2 regions of the Halomonas sp. RT37 genome follow, and region 1 is predicted to be linked to the other one. Evidence: predicted binding sites of a transcription regulator. Region 1 holds the regulator's gene; the other holds the start of a gene.

Region 1 (3,327 bases):
CTCGGTAATACGGCGTTAAAAATCGGCTGGTGCGCCAGCCCGGTCAAAATGCTCATTTACACCCCGTAAACTGCGCTTTCTCACCGATTTTTGCCTTGTCTAACCTTCGCTCGTCGACTTTTCGGACAGCGCCTAGGGCCTGGCTGACAGGCACTTGCGTTCTTCGACTTGCCAGGCCAGACCAGGCCACGACGCGCAAGAGCGCCACTACGGCGGTGTCGTCCTTGGCGGTTTCCGATGTGCCGCCGACGAAAAGCCCCTGCCGTATTGTCCTCGTCGGGGTAAGCGGTCGCTGACCTCTTCGCCACTAAAGCGTCCGGATGGTAGACTGGCGCCTCTTTCATTTTCAGCCGTGATGTCCCGCTCCCATGTCGCCACAGTCCGCCTCCGCCACCCTGTTCGATCCCCGTACCCCCGAGGATGACCATCTCTCGATCGATGCCGGCGTCAGCCCGGCCGACCCTGCTGCGGGTGGCGATCAGACGGAAGCCCAAGTTCAGGCCAAGGCACGGCGTGAATTCAACAAGCTGCAGAAGCGCCTGCGCCGCCAGGCCGGCAACGCCATCATCGACTACGGCATGATCCAGGAAGGCGACAAGATCATGGTGTGTCTGTCTGGTGGCAAGGACAGCTACACCATGCTCGAGATCCTGCGCAGCCTTCAGCGCAACGCGCCGGTCAACTTCTCGCTGGTGGCGGTGAATCTGGATCAGAAGCAGCCGGGCTTTCCGGAGCATGTGCTGCCGAACTATCTGGACAGCATCGGCGTGGACTACCACATCCTCGAGCGCGACACCTATTCGGTGGTGAAGGAGAAGACGCCGGAGGGCAAGACCACCTGCGCGCTCTGCTCACGCCTGCGGCGCGGCTCTCTCTATGGCTTCGCCGAGGAGATCGGGGCGACCAAGATCGCTCTGGGCCACCACCGCGAGGACATTCTCGAGACGCTGTTTCTGAACATGTTCTTCGGTGGCAGCCTCAAGGCGATGCCGCCCAAGCTGCTCTCCGACGACGGCAAGAACATCGTCATCCGTCCGCTGGCGTACTGCCGCGAGGCCGATATCCAGGCCTACAGCGAGGCGATGGAGTTCCCGATCATCCCGTGCAACCTGTGTGGTTCCCAGCCCAACCTGCAGCGCCAGGTGGTCAAGGAGATGCTGGCCGAGTGGGAGGTCAAGCATCCCGGGCGCCTCGAGAGCATGTTCAAGGCGGTGACCAATGTGGCGCCGTCGCAGCTGGCGGATCGGCAACTGTTCGACTTCGAGGGGCTGGAGGCCGTACAGGCCGAACGCCAGGCCCGGCGCATCGACGTGGTGGATGCCGGCTGATCTCGCCAGCAGCGAATGTGCATGATGCCATGACAGCGAAAGAGGCCGCATCTCCGGATGCGGCCTCTTTCTTGTCACACGCCATCTATTACGCTTTGCTTTCCAGATCCTGGATACCGGGCCCTGCCGGCCAAGCCCGGCACACTGCCGCCAGGCCCGCTCAGGTAACTTCGGTGTCGGCCAGGGTCGACAGCGCGGTCAGGTCGAGGATATTGACCTCACGTCCCGATACCGCCACCAGATCCTGCTGCTGGAAACGCCCGAGGATACGGCTGACCGTTTCCACCGCCAGCCCCAGGTGATTGCCGATGTCGGCGCGGGACATGGACAGGCGGAAGCTGAACGGTGAATAGCCGCGGCGGCGGAAGCGGTCCGACAAGCCGAGGAAGAAGCAGGCCAGGCGCTGATCGGCGGTCTTGCGTGACAGCAGCTGCATCATCCGGCGGTCTTCTCGCAGCTCCTTGCTCAGGGTGCGAAACAGCTGGGCACGCAGCTCCGGTAGGGTCTGGGTCAGCGCATCGAGGCGGTCGAAGGGAATCTCGCACACCGTGGTGGTCTCCAGCGCCACCACGCTGCCGGGATAGCGGCCGTCGTCGATGCCATCCAGGCCAACCAGTTCACTGGGCAGGAAGAAGTTGGTCAACTGAGCTTCGCCGCTGCCTTCGGTGGTGATCTGCTTGAGACTCCCCGATCGGACCGCGAAGACGCTGGTGAAGCGATCTCCCTGCTCGACCAATCGTGTGCCTTTCTTGATCGGCGGGTGACGACGGATGATGGAATCGAAGCGCTCGAGGTCGGCGGTCTCCAGCGACAGCGGAAGGCACAAGGAACTCAGGCTGCAGGACTCACAGCGAGTCTCATGCAGCATGGGACGCCGCCGATCTTGGGCCGTAGGACTCATTCGCAGCTCCTGTGGATCTGGGATCGATATTGACTGGGCCATGGGGAGAACAGACGTCGCCCGTACAGCACGTTGATGGCACTATTCTACACCCTCAGATCAGCTAAAAGTGGCGTCTACCTCTTTAGGATTAATAACTTAGAGGTAGGATGCGTCATTGATGCAGCCCAGTCCAAAGTTGCCAGACGGCAAAGGCGATGATCATGCCAGCGGCGACAAGGCGTGTTGCCCGATGCGCCAGCAGGGCCTGCATTTGTCTGGCGGCGAGGCCCGTCACCACCAGCGCCGGAAGCGTGCCAAGACCGAAGCTCGCCATTAGCAGTGCGCCCTCGAGGGGCTCGGCCCGTGCCAGGCTCCAGGCCAGCATCGAGTACACCAGGCCACAGGGCAGCCAGCCCCAGATGGCGCCCAGCGCCACCGCCTGGGGCAGACGCACCACCGGCAACAGGCGTCTGCCTGCGGGTTCCAGGTACCTCCAGAGGTGACGTCCCAGTGCCTCGACGTGACGCAGGCCTTTCCATAGATCGGCAATGTAAAGCGCCATCAGGATCAACATCAGGCTGGCGACGATCTGCATCAGGCCACGCAGGGTCGGCGAAAGGCCGATCACCGAACCCAGGGTGGCAACCAGAGCGCCCGCCACACAGTAGCTAGTGATACGACCTACATTGTAGCCGAGCACAAGTGTGCTCACCCGCCAAGGTTGACGCATGCTGGGGGGGATGGCAAAGGTCAGGGCGCTCATGATACCGCCGCACATGCCAATACAGTGTGCACCGCCGAGCAGGCCAAACACGAAGGCCGCCATCATGGGGGGCAGTTCCAGGCCGGTAGGGTTCACTCAGGCCCTCTGGACGATGGATCACGCTCGGATGTCTGCGCAGGCGTTTCGGAAGAGGAAGCGCCGTCATCGGCACCGCGAGTGTCGTCCTCATCCTCGAACAGGATGCGATAGGCGGGGCCTTCGAGGTCCTCGAACTGGTCGTTGCGCACCGCCCAGAAGAAGGCCCAGACCGCCAGGCCCAGCAGGATCAACGACAAGGGTATCAACAGGTAAAGGATGCTCATGGGCCGGGGCTTGCGGTGACGGGTGAAGGC
Region 2 (3,327 bases), 1.1 Mb from region 1:
GCCCAGGTAAAGATCGATGAAGGTGGCGTCGCGGGGTGGACGCTGGCCGCTCAGGTAGTGCTCCGCCGGGGTGCCGACGAAGGCGTCGTCGACCTCTCCCTGGCTCAGAGTCAGGTGACCCAGTGCCCCCTGGTCGAGCAGGCCCTGCCAGTCGGCGGGCGCGAACACCTCGTCGCGCACACGGGCGATTGGCGCTGCCGCGGGGTCCTCGATCAGCCCAAGGGCGGCGGCGACCTGACGCCCGGCCCGCATGATGGTGTCGTTGACCACGATGACGGTCACGGTGGCGCCGGAGATGGCATCGACGTCCTCTCCTACTTCCAGGCGCGACGTCACCGAGGTGCCGAGGTGCTGGCCGGCGAAGTCGTCCAGGCGTTCTGACGGGATACCGACCAGCATGATCGGTTCGGAATGATTGAGCACCTTGGCCAGGCGCAGGCTGGCGGAAGGATCGATGGCGATCAGCAGGTTGACCGGCTTGCCCGAGTAGGCGGGGATTGGCGCGACCTCGGCACTTTCGAAGGCGTAGCCGAGCAGCTCGTCGCCTCGGTAGAGAGCATTGACCGGCCACGGCAGGTCGGCCACCGGCTCTATTCTGTCGGTACCGGGAAAGGCCTGCTGAAACAGCGCGAGGTCACCCTTGGCGCTGCCAAGGTCACCGGGATACTGATCGAATTCCAGCGCCAGGGCGGGCAGGCTTAACCACATCGCCAACAGCACGACAAGCAGGCGCAGGGGAGAAGACCAGTGGCGGGGAAAATGGCGGGGGGCTTGGGTCATGGCATGACCTCGAGGCGCAAAGCGCCCCGAGGACGCTTCGCGCACCAGGGTGGGATCAGGGCGTCAGCGACGAGAAGTAGGCGGCGATGTCGGCGATATCCTGATCCGACAGGGCCGCCGCCTGGGGCGCCATGATGGCGGACATGCCACCGCCGCGCTGACCCTCGCGATAGGCCTTGAGCGCGCTTTCCAGGTACGGAGCGTTCTGACCCGCCAGGTTGGGATAGATCGGTCCGGTGGCCTTGCCGTCGGTGCCATGGCAGGCGGCGCAGGCGCCGATCTTGGTTTCACCGGCGGCGGCGTCGCCGGCGGCCTGGGCGTTGAGACTGAACAGACAGGCGGCGCCAAGCGCGGCCAGGGGGATCCATTTCATGATGAGCGCTCCTCGGTCTTGGGGCGTGATACCTGACCCAAGCGGCGTGCTGCTTGGGTCAGGCATCACGGTCTGTGCGGGATGTCCCTTGGGACTCTCGAGTATTGGAGCGCTCAGCGACAATACCCTATGACGTTGGTCAACTTTAGGCGGGGAGAGGTACGTCTTCCGTACTATGCTTGATCGGGATCACTGGAATGGCAGGAGCATCATTGTGGTTGGCTCGCGTTTGCACTACCTCGGGCGAGAACACGCCACAGGGGCAAGCGCCGTGATGCCGCTGCCGTGATTTGATGCAGGTCATGTCTGGCTTCGTCTTGCCGGGACGTGCTGATTCGACGTGCGACAATGCCGACAGATGCCGCCGTCGGGCGGTCGTGTCACGAGGGGCCTTGTCGATGTCATCCGATGTTTTGCCGTTTCAGCGTGCGCTGGTCGAGAAGTACGACCGTCCAGGGCCGCGCTACACCTCCTATCCCACCGCGCCGCACTTCCACGACGGCTTCGGTGTCGCTGACTATCGCCAGGCGGTGGAGCGCAGCCAGCAGGGGGAGCCGAAGCCGCTGTCGGTCTACGTCCATGTGCCCTTCTGCGAAAGCCTTTGCTACTACTGTGCCTGCTCCAAGATCATTACCCACAATCGCGAGCGTGCCGCCGACTACCTGGCGCTGCTCAAGCGCGAGATCGCCCTGCAGGCGGCGCTGTTCGACGAGACCCGGGAGCTCAACCAGCTGCACCTGGGGGGGGGTACCCCGACCTTTCTGTCCAATGACCAGCTCAAGGGGCTGATCGACGCCCTGGCGCGCCACTTCCGCTTCGCCCCGGAGCAGCGCCGGGAATTCTCGCTGGAGGTGGATCCGCGTACGGTGACCCCCGCCCAGATCCATGAACTGCGCGAGATGGGCTTCAATCGTCTGAGCTTCGGCGTCCAGGACTTCGATCCGCTGGTCCAGAAGGCGGTCAACCGCGTGCAGAGCGAGGCCCAGGTGGCAGCCCTGGTGGACGCCGCCCGGGACGCCGGCTTCGCCTCGGTGTCGGTGGACCTGATCTATGGGCTGCCGCTGCAGACCCGCGACAGCTTCGACGCCACCCTGGCCAAGGTGGTGGCGCTGAGACCCGACCGCATCGCCGCCTACAGCTACGCCCACCTGCCGTCGCTGTTCAAGGCCCAGCGGCTGATCCGCGACGAGGACATGCCGCCGCCCGGGCGCAAGCTCGAGTTGCTCGAGCTGACCATCGAGCGGCTGACCCAGGCGGGCTACATCTATATCGGCATGGATCACTTTGCGCTGCCCGAGGACGAACTCAGCCGAGCCCGTCACGACGGTACCCTGCAGCGCAATTTCCAGGGCTACTCGACCCACGCTCAGTGCGACATGATCGGGCTCGGGGTCACCTCCATCGGCAAGGTCGGCGACGCCTACAGCCAGAACGTCAAGACCACCGCCGAGTACGCCGAGCACCTCGAGGCCGGGCGGCTGCCGGTGTTGCGGGGCTATCGGTTGAGCGACGAAGACCTGCTGCGTGCCGAGCTGATCACCTCGCTGATGTGTCACGGCGAGGTGCGCTTCGCCGAGTTCGAGGCCCGTCACGCTATCGACTTCCGCACGCATTTCGCCAGCGCCCTCGACCAGCTCGACGAGATGCAGGCCGACGGCTTGATCGAGATCAAGCAGCAAGCGCTCAGGGTACTGCCGGCAGGACGCCTGATGATGCGCAACGTGGCCATGGCCTTCGATGCCTACCTGGTCCCCGGCAGCGGGCGCTTCTCGCGCACCGTCTAGCCGGCTCTATCGCGGCTGCCCCGGGGCGAGACGCCCGGGGTAGCCCGCGCTACCTTTCATGCGCCAAAGCCGAATTAACGATCGGGTCTTCCATGGCCCGATTTTTCGTTTATATTGTGCCGCCGGTCGAAAATTTTACTATATCTGGTAGGGTGCCCGAGCTTATCCGGAGCGCGCATCCACCCCTTTACGACCCCGTTTATTTGCCGGTAACTTCATCGGAGACAAGCTTTCATGACCACATCCGCCAAGGCCGCCGCCCTGTCGCAGGAGGTTCCCATGCAGGGCCCCTCGTATGACATCTGGGACGCCAAGTATCGCTTGAAGGACCGCCACGGCCAGCCCGTCGACGCCGACCTTCAGGCCACCTGGGACCGCGTGGCCAAGGCG

What was found. Region 1 encodes FNR, which switches genes on or off when oxygen is low (the NO sensors DNR and NnrR bind a similar motif). Its sites were predicted from a motif close to TTGATNTANATCAA; they were not measured.
Region 2: a site for FNR is predicted at 1,444-1,457, ahead of hemN (oxygen-independent coproporphyrinogen III oxidase). Genes of this name have one in related genera too.

What each region holds. Positions count from the first base shown of each region.
Region 1 covers NZ_CP098827.1:775,288-778,614, forward strand. Annotated here, with positions in the region: gene ttcA (tRNA 2-thiocytidine(32) synthetase TtcA) at 369-1,328, shown strand; gene fnr (fumarate/nitrate reduction transcriptional regulator Fnr) at 1,489-2,229, opposite strand; gene NFG58_RS03530 (sulfite exporter TauE/SafE family protein) at 2,384-3,070, opposite strand; gene ccoS (cbb3-type cytochrome oxidase assembly protein CcoS) at 3,067-3,297, opposite strand; gene NFG58_RS03540 (heavy metal translocating P-type ATPase) at 3,294-3,327, opposite strand, start outside.
Region 2 covers NZ_CP098827.1:4,594,155-4,597,481, reverse strand. Annotated here, with positions in the region: gene NFG58_RS20075 (4Fe-4S binding protein) at 1-780, opposite strand, end outside; gene NFG58_RS20070 (cytochrome c) at 836-1,153, opposite strand; gene hemN (oxygen-independent coproporphyrinogen III oxidase) at 1,552-2,937, shown strand; gene NFG58_RS20060 (adenosylcobalamin-dependent ribonucleoside-diphosphate reductase) at 3,172-3,327, shown strand, end outside.